DNA from 3 places in the Brevibacterium salitolerans genome. Region 3 is predicted to be linked to each of the others. Evidence: predicted binding sites of a transcription regulator. Region 3 holds the regulator's gene; each other region holds the start of a gene.
What was found. The regulator HrcA, encoded in region 3, represses chaperone genes, less so after heat shock. The targets are predictions, from matches to a motif close to TTNGCACTCGNNNNNNNCGAGTGCNAA.
Positions count from the first base shown of each region.

Region 1: groL (chaperonin GroEL) is a predicted target of HrcA. The motif match lies at 2,102-2,128, and genes of this name have one in related genera.
Region 2: groES (co-chaperone GroES) is a predicted target of HrcA. The motif match lies at 4,228-4,254, and genes of this name have one in related genera.

Region 1 is NZ_BAAAPZ010000003.1:144,490-151,779, forward strand. Features, by position in the region: gene ABD240_RS05325 (aldehyde dehydrogenase family protein) at 1-329, shown strand, start outside; gene ABD240_RS05330 (DUF3263 domain-containing protein) at 651-1,001, shown strand; gene ABD240_RS05335 (LytR C-terminal domain-containing protein) at 1,011-1,643, shown strand; gene ABD240_RS05340 (cold-shock protein) at 1,790-1,993, shown strand; gene groL (chaperonin GroEL) at 2,266-3,894, shown strand; gene ABD240_RS05350 (DUF1707 SHOCT-like domain-containing protein) at 3,989-4,681, opposite strand; gene ABD240_RS05355 (sulfite exporter TauE/SafE family protein) at 4,785-5,534, shown strand; gene ABD240_RS05360 (hypothetical protein) at 5,622-6,425, shown strand; gene ABD240_RS05365 (RNA-binding S4 domain-containing protein) at 6,434-6,694, shown strand; gene pspAB (PspA-associated protein PspAB) at 6,910-7,290, opposite strand, start outside.
Region 2 is NZ_BAAAPZ010000018.1:75,668-82,957, forward strand. Features, by position in the region: gene ABD240_RS15275 (tyrosine-protein phosphatase) at 1-523, opposite strand, end outside; gene ABD240_RS15280 (amidohydrolase family protein) at 526-1,827, opposite strand; gene groL (chaperonin GroEL) at 2,087-3,679, opposite strand; gene groES (co-chaperone GroES) at 3,763-4,056, opposite strand; gene ABD240_RS15295 (ubiquitin-like domain-containing protein) at 4,394-5,560, opposite strand; gene ABD240_RS15300 (resuscitation-promoting factor) at 5,862-7,076, opposite strand; gene ABD240_RS15305 (TatD family hydrolase) at 7,233-7,290, opposite strand, start outside.
Region 3 is NZ_BAAAPZ010000002.1:571,794-579,083, forward strand. Features, by position in the region: gene ABD240_RS03640 (endonuclease/exonuclease/phosphatase family protein) at 1-74, opposite strand, end outside; gene lepA (translation elongation factor 4) at 130-1,992, shown strand; gene hemW (radical SAM family heme chaperone HemW) at 1,995-3,227, shown strand; gene ABD240_RS03655 (DUF4870 domain-containing protein) at 3,256-3,687, opposite strand; gene ABD240_RS03660 (DUF3097 domain-containing protein) at 3,759-4,625, opposite strand; gene hrcA (heat-inducible transcriptional repressor HrcA) at 4,796-5,806, shown strand; gene dnaJ (molecular chaperone DnaJ) at 5,877-6,992, shown strand; gene ABD240_RS03675 (16S rRNA (uracil(1498)-N(3))-methyltransferase) at 6,989-7,290, shown strand, end outside.

The sequences.
Region 1 (7,290 bases), on a different contig from region 3:
CCCGGAACGACTGGCAGACCTCCAAGGAGGAGATCTTCGGGCCCGTCCTCTCCGTCATCCCGTGGAAGGACGAGGACGAGGTCGTGGAGATGGCCAACGACAACGAGTACGGCCTCGCAGCGTTCGTCTTCGCCAAGGACGTGGACGCGGCGCTGCGCACCGCGCACCGGATCGAATCCGGGTGGGTGCAGGTCAACCAGGGCGGCGGCCAGGTGGCCGGCCAGTCCTACGGCGGCTTCAAGCAGTCCGGGTTCGGCCGCGAGGCCTCGTTGGAGGGCCTGCTCGAGGGCTTCACCCAGATCAAGCAGGTCAACGTCAAGCTGGGTTGATCAATCCTCCTCGCCCACCGTCGTTGCAGGTCAGCGGCGGTGGGCGAGATTCCTCCATGTCGTCCCCGCCGACCTGTGACAGCCGCGTGACAACACTGCGCAGCAGGCGTGACCCCTCTGCGCTCGTGAAGCAGGCCCCCGTCCGTCCTGCATAGGACGGACGGGGGCCTGTCTGCGTCCTCGGCCGTGCCGACCCGGACGGGGTGCCGGGTGTCGAGGAGGGTGCCGGGCGCGCGCCGGCGGGGAGATCGGCACTCGCCGGTGCGGCGCAGGGCCGGAGGCGCCCGGTGGCGGGTAGACTCGGCCCTCGAAGGAGGCGGAATGGCTGAGGAGCGGAAGAACTCCGGGGAGTCGCCGGACGCGGCGGCGGGCGCGGCGGACCGGCCGGCGACGCCGGAGACCACGGCGGAGCCGCAGGAGCCCGGCGGGGAGCTGAGCGCGCTCGACCAGGAGATCCTGGAGTTCGAGCGCACCTGGTTCACCTACGGCGGCGCCAAGGACCATGCGATCCGTGAGCGCTTCGACATGTCCGCGGGCGCGTACTTCCAGCGCCTCGCGGTGCTCCTCGACGACCCGCACGCCTATGCCCATGACCCCGTTCTCATCAAGCGGCTGCGCCGGATCCGCGACGGTCGCCAGCGCAACCGCTCGCACGCCCGCATCGCACGCTGAGGAGAGTCCGTGCCCGAATACCCAGAAGACGAGTTCGATCGGATCGCCCCCACGGGCCGCCGCGGCGCGCACAGGCGCGAGCCGGAGAGCGGTCAGCGCGGCGCGTACACGATCATCGCGGTGGTCGCGGTCATCGCCGTGCTTCTGATCGTGGGCGTCGTGAACATCATCCGCACCTCGTTCTCCAACCCGGAGGACAACGTCGCAGAGCCCACTCCCGCGGCCACGCAGAGCGAGGAGCCGGAAGGGGAGGAGAGTCCCACGGACGAGGCGAGCGACCCCTCCGAGGCCGAGGTCGACAAGTCCTCCGTGAGCATCGGCATCTACAACGGCTCCGGCGTCAACGGCGCCGGGAGCGCGTTCGCGGACGCCGCGACCGCCCATGGCTGGACCGTCTCGGACATCGTCACCTACGCGACCCCGTCCACGACCTCCACCGTCTACTACTCCGCTCCGGAGTACGAGGCTCAGGCAGCCGTTCTCGCCAGCGATCTGGGAATCGACAGCATCGCGGAGTCTGGGGAGTTCCCGGAGCACATCACCGCCGTCATCACCTCGGACATCGCGGAGCAGGGGCCGCCGGAGGTCGAGGGCGACGCGGGCGCCGAGGACGATGCCGGCGCGCAGGACTCCGGCGCCTGAGCGCAGGCGCCTGAGCGGCGGTCACAACTGCGTAACGGGTGCGTCCGCCCGCGGTGTGCCCCCAGGGTGCCGGATAGGCTGAGCGGGCCGCTCGGCGATGAGCGCCGGCCGGTGGCAATGCAGTATCCGGAACGGAGCACAGAGCGATGGCTCAGGGAACAGTCAAGTGGTTCAACGCTGAGAAGGGCTACGGTTTCATCACCGAGGCCGGCGGCGGTCAGGACGTCTTCGTCCACTGGAGCGCTATCCAGATGGACGGGTACCGCTCCCTCGAGGAGGGGCAGACGGTCGAATTCACGGTGGGGCAGGGCGAGAAGGGTCCCCAGGCGGAGCAGGTGACGCCCCTCTGACCGCTCTCACCTGCGCGGTCGCACGGCGTTCCGGCAGGTCCCCCTCCCCGCGCCCCGCGCACGCGATTCCGCTGACGGCGAGCACAGTCTCCGCCGTCAGCGGAATCTTTTGCACTCCGGGGGTGAGAGTGCTAAAAATTGGACTGTGAACCTCGCACACGACACGAGGGCACCGCGTCTCTGCGGCATGGAGCAGTGAGGCGGGCCCGGCCGTCGCGGGCATGTCGGGTCGGGGGAGACGCACCACCCGCAAGAGGGAGGAAGCAAGCCACATGGCAAAGCTCATCGCATTCGACGAAGAGGCACGTCGCGGCCTCGAGACCGGCCTCAACACGCTGGCCGACGCCGTCAAGGTGACCCTGGGCCCCCGTGGCCGCAACGTCGTCCTGGAGAAGAAGTGGGGCGCACCCACGATCACCAACGACGGCGTGTCCATCGCCAAGGAGATCGAGCTCGAGGATCCCTACGAGAAGATCGGCGCGGAGCTCGTCAAGGAGGTCGCCAAGAAGACCGACGACGTCGCAGGCGACGGCACCACCACCGCCACCGTCCTCGCCCAGGCGCTGGTCCGCGAGGGCCTGCGCAACGTGGCGGCCGGCGCTGATCCGCTGAGCCTCAAGCGCGGCATCGAGAAGGCCGTCAAGGCCGTCACGGACGTGCTGCTCGACTCCGCCCAGGAGATCGAGACCAAGGAGCAGATCGCGGCGACCGCAGGCATCTCCGCAGGCGACCCGGCGATCGGCGAGCTCATCGCCGAGGCCATCGACAAGGTCGGCAAGGAAGGCGTCGTCACCGTCGAGGAGTCCAACACCTTCGGCCTCGAGCTCGAGCTCACCGAGGGCATGCGCTTCGACAAGGGCTACATCTCCGGCTACTTCGTCACGGACGCGGAGCGCCAGGAGACGGTGCTCGAGGATCCCTACATCCTCATCGTCAACTCCAAGGTCTCCAATGTGAAGGACCTGCTCCCGGTCCTCGAGAAGGTGCAGCAGTCGGGCAAGCCGCTGCTCATCATCGCCGAGGACGTCGAGGGCGAGGCCCTGGCGGTGCTCGTGGTCAACAAGATCCGCGGCACCTTCAAGTCCGTGGCCGTCAAGGCTCCCGGGTTCGGCGACCGCCGCAAGGCGCAGCTCGCTGACATCGCGATCCTCACCGGCGGTCAGGTCATCGCGGAGGAGGTCGGCCTCAAGCTGGAGAACGCCACCGTCGACCTGCTGGGCACCGCCCGCAAGGTCGTCGTCACCAAGGACGAGACCACCATCGTCGAGGGTGCGGGCGACAGCGAGGAGATCGCAGGTCGCGTGTCCCAGATCCGTGCCGAGATCGAGGCCTCGGACTCGGACTACGACCGTGAGAAGCTCCAGGAGCGCCTCGCGAAGCTGGCCGGCGGCGTGGCCGTCATCAAGGCCGGCGCCGCGACCGAGGTGGAGCTCAAGGAGCGCAAGCACCGCATCGAGGACGCCGTCCGCAACGCCAAGGCCGCAGTGGACGAGGGCATCGTCGCCGGCGGCGGCGTGGCGCTCATCCAGGCCGGCAAGACCGCCTTCGAGGGCCTCGAGCTCTCCGGCGACGAGGCCACCGGCGCCTCGATCGTCAAGGTCGCCGTGGACGCGCCGCTCAAGCAGATCGCCTTCAACGCGGGCCTCGAGCCCGGCGTCGTCGCCGCGAAGGTCCGCGAGCTGCCCTCCGGGCACGGCCTCAACGCCGCCACCGGTGAGTACGAGGACCTGCTGGCCGCCGGTGTCAACGACCCGGTGAAGGTCACCCGTTCGGCGCTGCAGAACGCCGCGTCGATCGCCGGTCTGTTCCTCACCACCGAGGCGGTCGTCGCCGACAAGCCGGAGCCCGCTCCGGCCGCCGGTGCCGATCCGACCGGCGGCATGGGCGGCATGGACTTCTGAGTCCGCTCCGTCCCGCTGGGACACCGGGGCCCTGTGGACGCGCGCGTCCACAGGGCCCCGTGCTGTTCGGGGGCGCCAGGCCGCAGGGTGAGGATCAGTCCTCTCTGTGGTGACGGCGCCGGTGGGCCCGCCTGCGCTCCTCACGGGTGTCCGTGACATCGCGTCCGAGGGAGCCGCCCTTCTCCAGCTCCTGCTGCGCTCGCGCATCGCCCAGCTGCGCGCGAGCGCGGAGGGTGAGGAGCCGCCGGCGCTCCGCGATGATCGCCTCCTTGCGGGTGAGCGTGGAGACGAAGCCGCCACCTACGCCGAGGATGACGAACAGCGGCCAGAAGAAGTAGAACCCGCCGCCGAGGGAGGTGAACAGCCAGATGGCCAGACAGATGCCCACCGGACCTGCGACGAGGCCCCAGGCCTCCTTCTTCACCCGCGCGGAGTAGTACGCCCGGGCGGCGGCGTCGATCGCCTCGGGCGTGGTGGGCACGGGATCGTCCGCCGCGCGCAGCCGGGCCAGGGTCTGCGCGGTGCGCGCGTCGAGGTCAGTGCCCGCAGCGGCGGAGGCCGGCGGGGGTACGAGGTCCTTCAGCACCGGGACGACGTCGCCGAGCCGTTTGACTGCACCCGCCGCGGTGAGCCTCTCGTCATGCTCGTCCGCATCGAGCAGGCCGGTGGCATAGGCCTCGCCCACAGCGGCGAAGAGGACGGCACGGTCCGCATCCGAGGCGCGCAGCTCCGGCTCTCTGTGGGGATCGGCGCTGAACTCCGCCCAGACGCCTGCATCGAGGGGCATGGTCCAACGGTACTCCCTGGAGGCCGCCGCGGGGCGGCGCTGAGCGCTGCCCTTCCCGGACCCGGAGGTCGGAGGGGGCAGAGCGGGGGATAGTCTGGGGCTCATGCAGCTCGTGATCGTCCTCATTCTCCTCGCCGTCCTGGTGGGAGCACTGGCCCAACGGATCACGGGCATGGGCTTCGCCCTCGTCTCCGGGCCCTTCCTGGTCCTCCTCCTCGACCCGGTGCCCGGTGTGGTGCTCGTCAACGTGTGCGGGCTGGTGTCCTCGATCATCGTCCTGGCCCGCACCTATCGCGAGGTCGAGTGGAAGTTCTCGGGTTGTCTGGCGCTCGGCGGCATGATCGGCGCGTTCCCCGGCGCGCTGCTGGCCGTCGCCCTGCCCTCGCACGCTCTGGAGATCCTCATCGGCGCGCTCGTGGTGGCTGCGCTGGCCGCCTCGCTGCTGCTGGGCCGTGTCCTCACCCGTCCGCTCACCCGTCGCAAGCGGGGTGCCGTCATCACGGGGCTGGCATCAGGGGCGATGAACTCGGCTGCCGGCATCGGAGGCCCTGCGCTGAGCGCGTTCTCCGTCCTCACCCGCTGGGAGCAGCGCTCCTTCGCCGCGACCATCCAGCCGGTGTTCGTCGTGATGGCCGCGTTCTCGATCCTGTCCAAGCTCGTCCTCGACCACGGCGCCTGGCCGTCCCTGGGCCTCGGCACCTGGGCCCTCATCCTGGCCGCGCTGGTCATCGGTCAGCTGGCCGGTGAGCTGCTCTCCCGTGTCACCCCGGTGACGCTGGCGCGCAACGGCATGCTCGTGCTCGCGTTCCTGGGCGGGATCCTCACGATCCTCCGAGGCCTGGGCGTGCTGTGACCCTGCTCCCATACAGAGCGCATCCAGCTTGGGCTGGGATACTGGGATCCGGATCCTCGGTCCAGCCCCGCGTCGAAAGGTGATGACATGTCCCTCGTCTTCCTGCTGCTTCTCATAGGCGTGGGAGCGGCGTTCTTCGTCGGCAGCCGCCGTGAGAAGGCGCGGGCGCAGGAACAGCGCGCAGAGGAGCTCGAACGGGTGAGCCGCACGGCGGAGGAGGACGTCACTGCGTTCGGCGAGGAGGTCGCGGACCTCGACATCGTCACCGCCGGCGTGCAGCTGGACGAAGGCGGCCGCCAGGACTACGCGCGGGCACTGGACTGCTACGACCGTGCCAAGGAGACGCTGTCCCAGCTCAGCCGTGCGGAGGACATCCGCCACGTGACCGAGGCGATCGAGGACGGCCGCTACGCCGCCAAGTGCGTGCGCGCGAGGGTGGAGGGCAAGCCGCTCCCCGTCCGGCGTCCCCCCTGCTTCTTCAACCCCCAGCACGGTCCCTCCGTCGAGGACGTGGACTGGGCACCTGCCGGCGGACAGCCGCGACCGGTTCCGGTGTGCGCCGCTGATGCGGAGCGCGTGAGCTGCGGTGCGGAACCCGCCGTGCGCACCGTGCCCGTGGGCAATGGCCTGCAGCGCCGCGCCTACTGGGAGGCCGGACCGGCCTACTCGGAGTACAACCGCGGCTACTTCAACTCCTATGCGGGCTCCGGCCTTCTTCCCGGCGTGCTCATGGGCGCCATGCTCTTCGGAGGATTCGGCGGAGGCTGGGACGGCGGCATGGACGGCGCGGATGCCGGAGGCGACATAGGCGACGCCGGCGGCGACATGGGCGGGGACATGGGCGGCTTCGACGACGGCGGCGGATTCGACTTCGGCGGGTTCGACTTCTGATGGCGGCTGTGAACGGCACCGGGGGCGGCCCCGCGCCCGAGGCCACCGGCGGCATCGAGACGATCGAGATCCGCGACGAGGCGATCACCCTGGGACAGCTGCTCAAGCTGCACGGTATCGCCGGCACCGGCGCGGAGGCGAAGGACATGCTCGCCGCGGAGGCCGTCTCCGTCAACGGTGCGGTGGAGACCCGCCGCGGAGCCAAGGTCCGTCCCGGCGACATCGTGGACGCCGCAGGAGAGGTCTTCACCGTCGCCACCCGCGGCTGACAGGCGGCTGCGCCGCCTCCGCCAGCCCGGTGGCTTCACCGGTCGCAGGGGCTTCACCGGGATGACGTTTCGCACCTTTTGACGCTGTGCACATGACCAGTCATGTGCACAGCGTCAAAAGCTGCGAAAGGTTGGGTGCCGGCCGGGGTCCGAAGGCACCGTGCACATGCAGCGGCACGGCACCGGTGCGGCAGCGAGCACCATCGCGGCTCCGCTCAGCGATCCATACCGGGGGCGTCCCAGAGCGGCGACCACTTGGACAGCTCCTTCTCCACCGGCAGATCCTCATTCAGCACGCCGCGCATCTGCAGTTCGAAGGGCTCGTCGCGCTGATGCTTCCCCGTCTGCACGAAGGGGTAGAACGTCCCGCGCTTGTACAGGTAGACGAGTGCGAGTGTGCGCGGTGAGGAATCGCTGCGGAAGTACACCACCGAGCACAGGAGCATGGGGCCGAATCCCTGCGCCTCCAGAGCCGCATTGACGGCGTGGAGGCTGGTCACCAGATCCGGGGTGCTGGTGACATGCTGGCTCACCACCTGCCACGTGTACCCGTAGCCGTCGTTGACCTGCTCCACCTCCGTGTTGGGGTCCGAGGA
Region 2 (7,290 bases), on a different contig from region 3:
AATACCCGCTGTAGGCCTCGAGCGCGCTGGGCAGGGAGACGATGTCCCGGTACGCCTGCGCGAGGTGCTCGACCGCGCGCCCGCCGCCCAGGAACTCCTCCGCCTTCACCGCGTCCTCGAAGAACGTCGCCATCTGCGCGGGCGCGGTCTGCTGGGAGTCCCGCAGGACGTCGAGGGCGACTCGGTGTGCGCCTGCGGGCAGCCGGTCCGGCCTCTGCTCGCACTCCGGCGCCGTCCGCAGATCGAACACCGTGCGGATGCCCAGGCCCTGCAGCACGTCCAGACCATCCGCATCCACGCGGCTGAGATCCACGGACCGGTAGAGGATCCCTGCACGCACGCGCCTGCCGTCCGTGGTGCGGTGCCCGCCCAGATCGCGGAGGTTGGGCAGCGTGGGGATCACCGGCACTGCGGCGGAGGTGCCCGAGGCCCCAGCGGTGCCAACCGCGTCCGCTCCGGAAGCGTCCCGGGCCCCAGCGGCCTCCCAGTCCTGCGTGCTCGTCGCGGCATCGTCTGCAGCCATGCTCACTGTCCTTCCCGCTGGTGGAGGATGCGCCCGGCGCCCACCACGAGTTCACGCGCAGGGCCCCGGACCAGCAGGTCCATGGGGTTCTCCGCGTCCGCCAGCACCACGTCGCCGCGGCCGCCCACCACCAGGTCGTGGTCGTCCCGGCCCACCGCCCACGCGCCGTCGCTGCTGGCCAGACGCACCACCTGGGTGAGGTCCTCGTCCCGCACCCAGCCCCCGGCACGGGAGAACTGCCAGGCGATGCCCATGATGTCGCCGGTGCCGTAGGGGCTCCACAGATCGCGGATGCCGTCGGTGCCCAGCCCCAGGCGCACGCCCGCCTTCTCGAGCTCCCGCATGGGGAGCTGCTGTGCGCCCATGCGCGGCGGGGCGACCGTCGTCATCGACATGCCCAGTTCGCCCATGCGCGAGAGGAGTTCGCCTCGGCGGCCGGCGTCCACCTGTGCCACCGCGAAGCCGTGGGCGATGTTCACCTTCCCCTGGAGCCCGAACCGCTCCACCCGCTCGCAGACGAGCTCGATCTGGAAGACGCCCAGCTCAGCCGGATCGTGGAGGTGGATGTCCACGCCCGCCTCGGCCTCCCCCGCGATCTCCATGATGCCGTCGATCTGGCCCACGGGATCCCTGTCGATGGTGGCCGGGTCGAGGCCGCCGATGCTCTCCGCGCCGGCCTGCAGCGCGTCCTTCAGCAGGGACATCACACCCGGCCTGCGCAGCACGCCGTCCTGCGGGAAGGCCACGATCTGCAGCTCGAGCGCACCGGCATACTCCGCGGCCGCCTGCCGCACGGCCTCGATGCCGCGCAGGCCGAGCCCGAGGTCCACGTCCACGTGGCTCCGGATCGCCGTGGTCCCCTGCGCCACCATGCGCTCCAGCACGGTGCGGGTGATGCCCACACTGGGGATGCCCAGACCGTCGCGCTCCGCCCGTTCGTGCCGGATGCGGCCGTCCGTGCCCGGTTCGCCGCCGTAGGACTGCCACGGCAGCCCCCACCAGGACTTGTCCACGTGGGCGTGGGCGTTCACGAGGCCGGGGATCGCGAGGAGGCCGCGTCCGTCGATCTCCGGGACGGCCTCGGCGGAGGCGGGCACGGGGCCGGCGGGAGTGAGCGAGGCGATCCTGCCGTCCTCGATGAGGATGTCCTGGGCCGCGCCGCCCCAGGGACGGACGTTGCGGAGCAGGAGGCTGCCGCTCTGTGCAGAGCCGGAGGCAGCGGGGGCAGAGCCGGAGGCGGCGGGGGCAGAGCCGGAGGCGGCGGAGAAGCCGGCAGCGTGCGATGGGGTCTCAGCAGAACTCATACCTGCATCGTCGCACAGCTCACACTGCACGGCTCACACTGCACGCGCGGCCGCCGCATCGCCGCCCACCTGCGCGAAAGCTCAAAGCGCACACGCACCTGCACAGCGCTGACGAGCTTCCGCGCCGGCCGTTCAGCCGGATGCACGAAGGCTCGGGCTCGCCGTGCACGTGCACAGCAGGCCCGAGCCTTCGTGAACACCAGCGCCTCTCAGCGTCTGGGACACCAGCGCTTCGCAGCGCGAAGGGAGGGAGAGGAGATCAGTCCTCGTCCTCCTCGTCCTTCTTCTCCACGACCAGCGTCTCCGTGGTGAGCACGAGAGCCGCGATCGAGGCCGCGTTGCGCAGAGCGGAGCGGGTGACCTTGACCGGGTCGATGACGCCGGCGCCGATCAGGTCGCCGTACTCGCCGGTCGCGGCGTTGAAGCCCTGGCCGGGCTCCAGCTCTGCGACCTTGGAGACGACGACGTAGCCGTCCTCACCGGCGTTCTCCGCGATCCAGCGCAGCGGCTGGGCCACGCTGCGGCGGACGATGTTCACGCCCGTCGCCGCATCGCCGGTGAGCTCGAGGTCGTTGCCCTCGAGGACCTGGGCGGCGTGGATGAGCGCGGAACCGCCGCCCACCACGATGCCCTCCTCGATGGCCGCACGGGTCGCGGACACGGCGTCCTCGACACGGTGCTTGCGCTCCTTGAGCTCCACCTCGGTCGCGGCGCCCACCTTGATGACGGCCACGCCGCCGGCGAGCTTCGCGAGGCGCTCCTGGAGCTTCTCGCGGTCCCAGTCGGAGTCCGTGTTCTCCACCTCGGCGCGGATCTGCGCCACGCGGGCGGAGACCGCGGCCTCGTCGCCGGCACCGTCGACCACCGTGGTGGCGTCCTTGGTGACCGTGACGGTGCGCGCGGAGCCCAGCTGCTCGAGCGTGACCTGGTCGAGCTTCATGCCCATGTCCGGGGTCACGACCTCGCCGCCGGTGAGCGTCGCCAGGTCCTGCAGGATCGCCTTGCGGCGGTCGCCGAACCCGGGAGCCTTGACGGCCGCGACGTTGAGGATGCCGCGGATCTTGTTGACCACGAGCGTGGAGAGCGCCTCACCCTCGATGTCCTCGGCGACGATGAACAGCGGCTTGCCGGCCTGCTGCACCTTCTCCAGCACCGGGAGCAGATCCTGGATGTTGGAGATCTTGCCCTGGTTGATGAGGATGTACGGGTTCTCCAGGACGGCCTCCTGGCGATCCTGGTCCGTCACGAAGTAGGGCGACAGGAAGCCCTTGTCGAACTGCATGCCCTCGGTGAACTCGAGCTCCACCGAGGAGGCCTGCGACTCGTCGATCGTGATGACGCCGTCCTTGCCCACCTTCTCGAAGGCCTCGGCGATGAGCTCGCCGATCTCCTGCGACTGTGCGGACAGGGCTGCGACGAACGCGATCTCCTTGGAGCCGTCCACCTCGCGGGCGATCTCACGGAGCCGGCCCTCGACGGCGTCGACGGCCTTCTCGATGCCGGCCTTGAGCTGACCGGGAGCGGCGCCCGCGGCCACGTTGCGCAGACCCTCCTGGACCAGCGCCTGGGCCAGGACCGTGGCGGTGGTGGTGCCGTCGCCGGCCACGTCGTTGGTCTTGGTGGCGACTTCCTTGGCCAGCTGCGCGCCGAGGTTCTCGTACGGGTCGTTCAGCTCCACCTCACGGGCGATGGTCACGCCGTCGTTCGTGATGGTGGGTGCGCCCCATGCCTTGTCGAGGACGACGTTGCGGCCGCGGGGCCCCAGGGTCACCTTGACGGTGTCCGCGAGGACGTTGACGCCGCGCTCGAGGGCCTTGCGCGCCTCATCGTCGAACTGCAGGGTCTTTGCCATTCTTCACTTCCCCTTCGTATGCGTTGGTCCTGCGACGGTGCCGCGCCGCTCATGGGCGGGGCGGTGCGTCAGCGAGGAAGTGGTCAGGAGATGACTGCGAGGACGTCGCGCGCGGAGAGCACGAGGAACTCCTCGCCGCCGTACTTGAGCTCGGTGCCGCCGTACTTGGAGTAGACGACCTTGTCGCCCTCCTTGACGTCCAGCGGGATGCGAGAGCCGTTGTCAGCGACGCGGCCGGGGCCCACTGCCACGACCTCACCCTCCTGCGGCTTCTCCTTGGCGGTGTCGGGGATGACCAGGCCCGAGGCCGTGGTCTGCTCTGCCTCGACCTGGCGGATGACGATGCGATCCTCGAGCGGCTTGATGGAGACCGACATGTGCGGACACTCTCCTTATGACGAAGGTTTGTCTTGTCGTCGTGCGACAGTGAGCCTCAGGTCGCGGTGGTCCGCGATGCGCTGCCCGTCGTCGCGGGTGCCAGGCAGCAGGCCGGTGTCGCACAGTTAGCACTCACATGGTGCGTGTGCCAACTCGACTCTAGTGACGGCCTGGCACTCGCGCAACTCGAGTGCCAATCCTTCGCCCCGGTTCCGGGAACTCCCAGGAAACGCGGAGAGCCGCGGCCGAGGCGGCACTCACGTCCCGCCTCGGCCGCGGCTCTCCGCACCGCTGATCCGGCAGCGCCCGGCTGCCGCATCAGCCTCCCGGGAGCGGTCAGCCCACGCCCACCATGCCGGCGCACTCCCACTGGCTCCAGCCGGCGCGCTCCTGCAGCATCTTGGCGCGCATGAACTGCTCCTGCGGGCTGGCGTCCGCGGGGTTGCCGGAGCCGCCCACGCCCTCCCAGGTGGGGATGCCGAACTGGAAGAGGCCGAAGTACCTGTTGTTCGACCGGTTCACCGCCTTGGGGTTGAACTCGGACTCGCACTGGGCGATCTTGTACCAGGGGCTCGAGGGTCCGCCCAGCATCTCCTTGATGGCGGCGGTGGACATGGAGCCGCCCTCCTGACCGTCCGGGGAGATCTCGTAGCTGTCCGGGTCCGTGGGGTCTCCAGTGCCCACGAGCACGATCTCCTCCTTGGGCTTCTCGAGGACCTTCTCGTCCTTCTCGACGCGGGAGACCTCCTCGCCGTCGAGCAGGCCGACCTCGTAGGTCACCTCGCGCTTGCCGTTGTGGCCCTTCTGCTCGACCTTCTTCCCGCCCTCGACCATCTTGTCCGTCTTCTTCTCCGTGACCTTCTTCTTCACGGTCTCCTCGACGGTCTCCGTCTTGGTCTCCGTGCGCATGACGTCCACGGTCTGTCCGGAGGCGATGGGCGCGGTGAGCGGAGCGGAGACGACATCCGTCTCGTCGACGGCGACGCCGGCGAGTTCGAGCGCCTCACCCGTGGTGGCGGGGGTTCCCTCCACGGGAACGGTCTCACCGTCCGCGCGGACGGTGACGGTCTTGGGGGTGACCACGGTGAGCTCCGTGGCTCCTGCGGAGTCCAGGGGCGCATCACCGGCGACGGAGATCTCCGCGCCGGCGGGGTCCACACCCAGATCCGCCAGCGCCTCGTCCACCGTGTTGGCGTGCGTGGTCTCGTCGTAGGACACGCCATCGAGGGTGAGCGCCACGTCCTTCTCCGTGTTCACCACGATGTCCATGCCGCGGGTCACGGACGCGTCCGTGCCGGGCTGGACCCTGTCGTCCTGGGCGAGGTCCAGGTTCTGTCCGGCGAGCACCTCCTCCACGGAATCGGAGAAGGTGCGCACCTGCTGATGCTCACCGTCGACCACCAGATCGACGGTCTTGTTGAAGCCGACGAATGCGGCAGTGGCGCCCACCATTGCGGTGATGACGACGGCCTGCCCTGCGATGTGGATGCCCTTGCGCTTCATTTCTCCCCTGCGGCGTCTGCCGCGCTGTTCGTGGTGCCCGTGGTGTGGTGGTGGGTGGTGCGGGTGCTGCTGTGTCCGCGGTGAGGCGGGCGGTGCCCGAGGCCGGTGGTGCCGTGGTCTCGAGCGGGTGGTGCTGCGGTCGTGCGGGTGGTGCGGTGTGGCGTACGGGTCGTGCGGTGTGGCGTGGATCCGGCCCGGTGCGGCCGGTCACACCCGAGAGCCGGGTGCCGCGAACGCCGCCCTCACACGGCGGTGAGTGCGGCGTTCGCGGATGGTCAGCGGATCGGTACGGTGCAGAGCCTCAGGCGCATGCCCACTGGCCCCAGCCGGCCTTCTGCTGCAGGATCTTCGCGCGCTTGAACTGCTCCTGCGGGCTGGCATCGATCGGGTTGCCGGAGCCGCCCACGGACTGCCAGGTGGCGAGCTTGAACTGGAACAGGCCGTAGTGCCCGTTCGGGTTCACCGCGCGCGGGTTGAACTCGGATTCACACTTGGCGATCTTGTGCCAGCGGCTGCCGGGGCCGCCCAGCATCTCCTCGATCTCCGCCTTGCTCAGGTCGCCGGAGTAGTCGCCGCCTCCGCCGGAGCTGCCCTCGTCCGAGCCGCCGTCGGATCCGCCGTCACCGGAACCGCTGCCCTCGTCCTCCTTGGGAGCGGGTGCGGGCTCCGGCGCCTTGGTGCCCACGCGGACCACCTCGTCGACCGGCTTCTCCACGACCTTCTCGGACTTCTTGTCCTTGACGACCACTTCGCCGTTGACGGTGGTGACGGAGAAGACGATCTCCTTGGAGCCGTCCTTGCCCTTCGTCTCCACCTCGCGCTTGCCGCGCTCCAGCGAGTCGTCCTTCTTCTCCGTGACCTTCTTCTTGACGGTCTCGGTCTCCTTCTTGTCCTCCGTCTTGGTGCGCAGCACCTCGACGACCCCGCCGTCCGTCACGGGGGCGGAGGCAGGAAGGGAGAGGGTGTCGGTCTTGCCGAGCTTCACGCCGGCCTCGTCGATGACCTCCTGCGCGGTGGCGGCGGTGATCTCGACGGGCTTGCTCTTGCCGTCGGCCACGACGGTGACCGTCTTGGGCGTGACGACGGAGACGTCCTGGTTCTGCCCGTCGGCGAGGCTGGCCTCCAGATCCGTGGAGATGTCCGCGCCCTCCGGGTCCACGCCCAGCTCCGCGAGCGCCTGGCCCACGGTGTTGGCGGTGGTGGTCTCCTGGCTGGAGACGCCGTCGAGGGTGAGGTTCACGTCCTTGGCCGTGTTGACGACGACATCCATCCCACGGGTGATGTCCGCATCGGCGCCGGGCTGCACCTGGTCGCCGGCCGAGACCTCGATCTCCTGGGACTCGAGGAAGTCCGAGACGCTGCCGGAGAAGGTGCGCACCTGCTCCGACTGGCCGTCGACCACGAGGTTGACCTGCTTGTTGAGTCCCACGAAGGCAGCCGTGCCGCCCACCAGAGCGGTGATGACGACGGCCTGACCGGCGATCTGCACCTTTCGGTTGCGCAGAGCTGAGATCACGTGTTTGTCCAATCAGAAGACGGGAGGGAAGGAACGACTGCAACGAGTGTAACCGGTTCGTTATCTAACCGCTACCTCCGTTACAAAGGTTGTGAGCGAAGACTCAATCGCCGGGCCCAGCACCGGCGGTACCAGCCCGCGCCTTGCCCCATTTTCCTACAACCCCCAGCGCCCGAACACCTGTTCTGCGTTGGTCGTGAGCTGGGCGCAGAGG
Region 3 (7,290 bases):
CCGTCGGCGGCGGGATAGCGGAGGTTGGCGCTCATGGCCGAGAGCGCGCGGCCGCGGGCGGGGAGGAGGCTCACGGATCAAGCCTATGGGACAATGTGCGAGTTCGAGTGAAAGGACGACCACAGACACATGAGCCCCCAGGTGAGCGCCGAGGCCCTCAAGCGCATCGACGTGGCCGGTACGGATCCGGCGCTGATCCGCAACTTCTGCATCATCGCGCACATCGACCACGGCAAGTCCACACTGGCCGACCGGATGCTCCAGATCACGGGCGCGGTGAAGCCCCGTGACATGCGCGCGCAGTACCTCGACCGGATGGACATCGAGCGCGAACGCGGCATCACCATCAAGTCGCAGGCCGTGCGCATGCCGTGGGAGGTCGACGGCACACCGCATGCGCTGAACATGATCGACACCCCCGGGCACGTGGACTTCACCTACGAGGTCTCCCGTTCGCTGGCGGCCTGCGAGGGCACGCTCCTGCTGGTCGACGCGGCGCAGGGGATCGAGGCCCAGACGCTGGCCAACCTCTACCTCGCACTCGAGAACGACCTCACGATCATCCCCGTGCTCAACAAGATCGACCTCCCGGCGGCCCAGCCGGAGAAGTACGCGGAGGAGCTCGCCACCCTCATCGGCGCGGAGCCCGAGGACGTGCTGAAGGTCTCGGGGAAGACCGGTGAGGGCGTCGAGGCGGTCCTCGACCGCATCGTCACGGAGATCAGCCCTCCCGTGGGCGACCCGGAGGCACCCTCCCGCGCCATGATCTTCGACTCCGTCTACGACACCTATCGCGGCGTGGTCACCTACGTCCGCGTGGTCGACGGCATGCTGAAGTCCCGTGAGCGGATCGAGATGCTCTCGACGGGCACCACCCACGACCTCCTCGAGATCGGCGTGTCCTCCCCGGAGCCCACGCCCTCGAAGGGCCTGGGCGTGGGCGAGGTCGGCTATCTCATCACCGGTGTCAAGGACGTCCGCCAGTCCAAGGTGGGCGACACCGTCACGAACGCCCAGAAGCCGGCGACGGAGCCCGTGGCCGGCTACTCCGAGCCCAAGCCCATGGTCTTCTCCGGTCTGTTCCCGGTCGACGGCTCGGACTACCCCGCGCTGCGCGACGCGCTGGACAAGCTCAAGCTCAACGACGCGGCCCTCGTGTACGAGCCGGAGACCTCCGTGGCGCTCGGATTCGGGTTCCGCTGCGGCTTCCTCGGGCTCCTGCATCTGGAGATCACCCGCGACCGGCTGGAGCGCGAGTTCGACCTCTCCCTCATCTCCACCGCGCCCTCCGTGGTGTACCGCGTGGTGATGGAGGACGGCAGCGAGCACACCGTCACCAACCCCTCGGAGTACCCGGAGGGCAAGGTCTCCCACGTCTACGAGCCCATGGTGCGCGCCACCGTCCTCACCCCCTCGGACTTCGTGGGCGCGGTCATGGAGCTGTGTCAGTCCAAGCGCGGCCAGATGCAGGGCATGGACTACCTGTCCGAGGACCGGGTGGAGCTGCGCTACCGCCTGCCGCTGGCGGAGATCGTCTTCGACTTCTTCGACCAGCTCAAGTCCCGGACCAAGGGCTACGCCTCCCTCGACTACGCCGAGGACGGCGAGGCGGCCTCGGCGCTCGTGAAGGTCGACATCCTCCTCCAGGGTGACCAGGTGGACGCCTTCTCCGCCGTGGTCCACAAGGACAAGGCCTACTCCTACGGCGTGTCCATGGTGGGCAAGCTCAAGGAGCTCATCCCGCGCCAGCAGTTCGAGGTGCCGGTGCAGGCGGCCGTCGGCTCGCGCATCATCGCCCGCGAGACCATCCGCGCCATCCGCAAGGACGTGCTCTCCAAGTGCTACGGCGGTGACATCAGCCGCAAGCGCAAGTTGCTGGAGAAGCAGAAGGAGGGCAAGAAGCGCATGAAGATGGTGGGCAGCGTGGAGGTGCCCCAGGAGGCCTTCATCGCCGCGCTCTCCTCCGACGACGGCAAAGCGGAGAAGAAGTAGGGGTGCCGGCCCAGCCCGAAGGGGAGCCCGCGCCCCGCAGCGGTGCTCTGCCCCCGGAGGCCGCCGCGCGGGCCGGCGGCTCCACCTTCAGCGCCTACGTCCACGTGCCCTACTGCCGCGTGCGGTGCGGGTACTGCGACTTCAACACCTACACGGCCGACGAACTGGGTCCGGGCGCCAGCCGCGAGGACTACCCGGCGCAGATCGCCCGGGAGATCGCGCTCTCCCGGCGCGTGCTCTCCGGCACCGCGCTGGCCGAGCGCGCCTTCGACACCGTCTTCTTCGGGGGAGGCACGCCCACGCTGCTGCCGGCGGAGACCCTCGCCGGCGTCCTCGGCACCCTGGGCCGCGAGTTCGGCCTGGCGCCGGATGCGGAGGTCACCACCGAGGCGAACCCGGACAGCGTCGACGCCGCGTACTTCCGGGTGCTCGCCGAGGCCGGATTCACCCGGGTCTCCCTGGGCATGCAGTCCGCGGTGCCGCACGTGCTCGCGACGCTCGAGCGCACGCACGACCCCGCCCGGGTGGGAGAGGTCGTCGCGGCGGCGAAGGACGCGGGGCTGCAGGTGAGCCTCGACCTCATCTACGGCACGCCGGGGGAGAGCCTCGCGGACTGGGAGCGGAGTCTGCGCGCCGTGCTCGAACACCGCCCCGACCACGTGTCCGCCTACTCCCTCATCGTGGAGCCCGGCACCAAGATGGGCGCGCAGGTGCGGCGCGGCGAGCTGCCCATGCCGGACGAGGACGACCTCGCGGATAAGTACGAGCTCGCGGACACCATGCTGGTGGGTGCGGGCCTGCGCTGGTACGAGGTGAGCAACTTCGCGACGGCGGAGTCCGCGCGGTGCCGTCACAACCTCGCCTACTGGCGCAATGCGGACTGGTGGGGCTACGGCCCCGGTGCCCACTCCCACGTGGGCGGAGTCCGCTGGTGGAACGCGAAGCACCCTCGGGCCTGGGCGGATCGCCTCGCGGCCGCGGAGTCCCCGGCCGTGGGGCGCGAGGTGCTCGACGCGGACACGCGCGCGCTCGAGGAGATCATGCTCGCCCTCCGTGTGGACGGCGAGTTCCCGCTCGCCCGCCTGGCGGACTCGGCCCGCCCGGTCATCGCCCGCCTGCTGGCCGAGGGTCTGCTGGGGGCGGAGACCGTGCGGACCGGACGGGTCTCACTCACGCTGCGCGGCCGGCTGCTCGCGGACGGGATCGTCCGGGAGCTCGCCGACCACCTGCGCTGAGCAGCGCCGCGCGGACGGCCGGTCCGCCTCAGCGGACGATGTCCGGGACCAGCGGGAAGCGGTAGACCTCGCCCTGGTTCGCCCTCACCGCGGCGATGATCTGCAGCACCCAGCCGGCGACGACCACGGCGGGCAGCAGGACGAAGCCGATTCCCACGAACATCAGCAGCCCTGCCGCGATGCCCGCGACGATGAGCATGATCTGCAGGTTGAGCGACTGCCGGGACTGCTCCCGGACGAACGGGGACTCGTCCTTCTTGATGAGGAACACGATGAGCGGGACGAGGGCGCTGACGAAGAGGGCGCCCAGATGCATGAGCAGGGCGAGCGTCCGCTCGTCCGCCGGAGCGCCCCAGTACCCGGCGGAGCCCTGTCCGTAGGCCTCCGCCGGGTGCGGTCCGCGCAGCGGCGGGCCGGAGGTGTGAGGGTACTGCGCGTAGCCGTAGGTGCTGCTGTTCATGGCTCCAGATTCGCAGACCCGGCGGCGCGTGCGGAAGAGGGCTTTCCCCCGTTCACGGGGGCGGGTTCCGCTCAGTGCCGGTTCACCGTCACGAAGTCGATGAGCTCCTCCACCCGCCCGGACAGGGCCGGGTCCACGTCCGCGATCGTCCGCACGGACTTCAGGATCCGGACCCAGGCGCGCGCGGTGTCCCGGTGGTCCGCATGGGGCCAGCCGATCCGCTTGAGGACGCCGGTCTTCCAGTCCTCGCCGCGGGGCACCTGCGGCCAGGCGCGGATGCCCACGACCTCGGGCCGCACCGCCTGCCACACGTCCACGAAGGGGTGGCCGATCACGCGGACGTTGCCCGCCCAGCGCGGCTCGCGCATGACGGACTCCGCGAGCCGCATCTCCTTGGTGCCCGCCACCATGTGGTCGGCGAGCACGCCCACCCGGTGCTCGGGATCCGGTCCGAACTCCGCGATCGCCTCCGGCAGGTCGTCGAGTCCGCCCAGGGGTTCGACGACGACGCCCTCGATCCGGAGGTCGTCGCCCCAGATGGCCTCGACGAGCTCCGCATCGTGCTTGCCCTCCACCCAGATCCGCGATCCCCGCGCCACGCGGGCGGGTGCGTGGGCGACGGCACGGGAACCCGAGGCGGTGCGCTCAGGCTTCGCGGGAGCCTGCGCGCGGGGTGCCGGCCGGGTGAGCACGCAGGCGCGGCCCTCGACGAGGTAGCCCGGGCCCAGCGGGAAGGCCGCGCGCCTGCCGCGCCGGTCCTCGAGGATCATCGCGATGCCGCCCGCGGCCTTCTCGATCCGGATGATCTCCCCCACATAGCCGGTCTCCGTGACCTCGACGACGAGGCCGGGCCGGGCGGGGACCTCGGGCAGCTGCTTCCGGGCGTGCGTGCGGCCGGAGGACAGGACGTCCCGGCCGTAGGGATCATGGTGCGGCATTCCGCTCACGATACCCGCCGTGCCGCCGGCCGGCCGGGCAGCGCGCCGGCCGAGTGGATGCCCGCCCGGCACAGGGAGTACGATTGGCACTCGGCAGACGCGAGTGCCAGTATGCATGCGTCCAGGGATTCGTGCAGCTGTGTGTGCAGCCTCGGGAAGGAGCGGTGAGGATGAACGACGACCGTCGTGCCCGCGTCCTCCAGGCGATCGTGGAGGACTACGTCTCCACGAACGAGCCGGTGGGGTCGAAGGCGCTGGTGGAGAAGCACAGGCTGGGCGTCTCGAGCGCCACGATCCGCAACGACATGGCCGCCCTCGAGCAGGACGGCCTCATCGCCCAGCCCCACACCTCGGCCGGCCGCATCCCCACGGACAAGGGCTACCGCCACTTCGTCGACCGGATCGACGAGATCAAGCCCCTCTCCGCCGCGGAAAAGCGGGCGGTGGCCCGGGTCCTCTCGCATCCTGTGGACGTCGACGACATCCTCGACCGGACGGTCCGGCTGCTCTCGCAGCTCACCCACCAGGTGGCCCTCGTGCAGTATCCCCGGGTGACGACCGCGGACGTCCGTCACATCGAACTCGTCGACCTCGCGCCCACGCGCGTCCTCGTGGTCCTCATCACGAGCGGCGGCCAGGTGGAGCAGCGTCTGGCCGATGTGGGCCGGGAGGTGAGCGCGGCGGAGATCGCGGACGTGCGGGACCTCCTCCTCGCCGCGCTGGCCGGCACGCCGGTGGCCCAGGTGCCCGAGGCGGTCGAGGGTCTCCGCCCGCGCCCGGAGGAGGCGGATCTCGCCACGGCCGTGGGCACCGTCCTCGCGGACCTCTCCCGCACCTTCCGCACGGAGCGCCTGGTCATGGCCGGCACCGCCAACCTCGCGCGGGCGGGCACGGAGCTGGGGGCGAGCATCGGCCCGCTCCTGGAGGCGTTCGAGGAGCAGGTCGTCCTGCTCCGCCTCCTGTCCGGGATGACGGCGGAGGGTCCGGACGTTGCAGTGAGCATCGGCAGCGAGAACGCCTACGACGGGTTCGCGACGACGTCGCTGGTGGCGACCAACTACCTCGCAGACGGCATCGAGTCCCGGATGGCCGTCCTCGGCCCCACGCGCATGGACTATCCGACCACGATGGCCGCGCTGCGGTCCGTGGCGCGCTACGTCTCCGCCATACTGAATGACTGAGGCCGCGCAGCACCGCAGAGACCGCGCAGACGAAACATCGAGCACCCCGACCTGAGGAGACTCCGCACACGTGAGCGACCACTACGAGACCCTGGGCGTGTCGAAGGACGCGTCCGAGGCTGACATCAAGAAGGCCTACCGCAAGCTGGCCCGCAGGCTCCACCCCGACGTGAGCCCGGGCAGCGAGGACGAGTTCAAGCGGGTCTCCCTGGCGTACGACGTCCTCTCCGACCCGGAGAAGCGCCGCAACTACGACATGGGCGGCGGCGAGAACGGCCAGGCGGGCCCCGGTGCCGGGTTCGGAGGCTTCTCCGACCTGTTCGAGACCTTCTTCGGCGGAGGCGGGGGCGGCGGCCGTCCCCAGCCGGCCTCCCGCACCCGGCGCGGCAAGGACGCCCTCGTGGCCCTGCACATCGACCTGGAGACCGCGGCATTCGGCGGCAATGCGGACGTGCAGATCGTCACGGCGAACGTCTGCGACTCCTGCGAGGGCAGCGGCGCACGGCCCGGCACGGACATCACCACGTGCCCCACCTGCCACGGCGCGGGCTCCGTCCAGCAGATGGCCCGCACGCTGCTGGGCCAGATGCTCACCAACCAGACGTGCCCCCAGTGCCGCGGCTACGGCACCATCATCGAGCACCACTGCCCCAACTGCCACGGGGACGGCCGGGTGCGCGCGGAGGAGACCATCACGGTCAAGGTGCCGGCGGGGGTGCGGGACGGCAACCGCATCCAGCTCTCCGGCCGCGGCGAGGCCGGTCCCGGCGGCGGGCCCCGCGGCGATCTCTTCCTCGAGGTTATCGTCGAGGAGCACCCGGTCTTCGAGCGCGACGGCGCGGATTTCCGCTGCACGCTCACCATCCCCATGACGGCGGCCGCGCTCGGCGCGGAGATCCCCCTGGAGACCTTCGACGGCGAGCAGACGGTGGAGGTCCGGGCGGGGGCCCAGACCGGCGACGTCGTCCGGCTGCGGGGCCTCGGTGCCCAGCAGCTGCGCCGCGACGGCCGCGGCGACATCTACGTCACCCTCTCCGTCGAGACGCCCACCGCGCTCACCGGCGAGCAGCGCGAGCTGCTCGAACAGCTCGCCGGGATGCGCGGGGAGACCCAGCCCGCCGGCCGCGCCGGCGACCGCCACTCCGGCCCCTTCTCCCGGCTGCGTGAGAAGTTCGCGGGCAGATGAGCCGCTCCGTCTTCCTCGACCGGGAGGTGGAGGCCGCGGGTCCTGTCACCGCCGGTGACACCGTCGAGCTCGCCCCCGGGGTCGCCCGGCACCTCGCCGTCACCCGCATCCGTGCGGGGGAGGAGTTCGACCTGGTCGACGGGGCCGGCCTGCGGCTGCGCGCCGTGCTCGCGGACGACGGTGCCGGGGCCGCCGAGGGCACGCGCGTCCGCGTCCTGTCCGTGGTCCGGGAGGAGCGCACGGGTCCCGAACTCGTCCTCGTCCAGGCCCTGGCGAAGGGCGAACGGGACGCACAGGC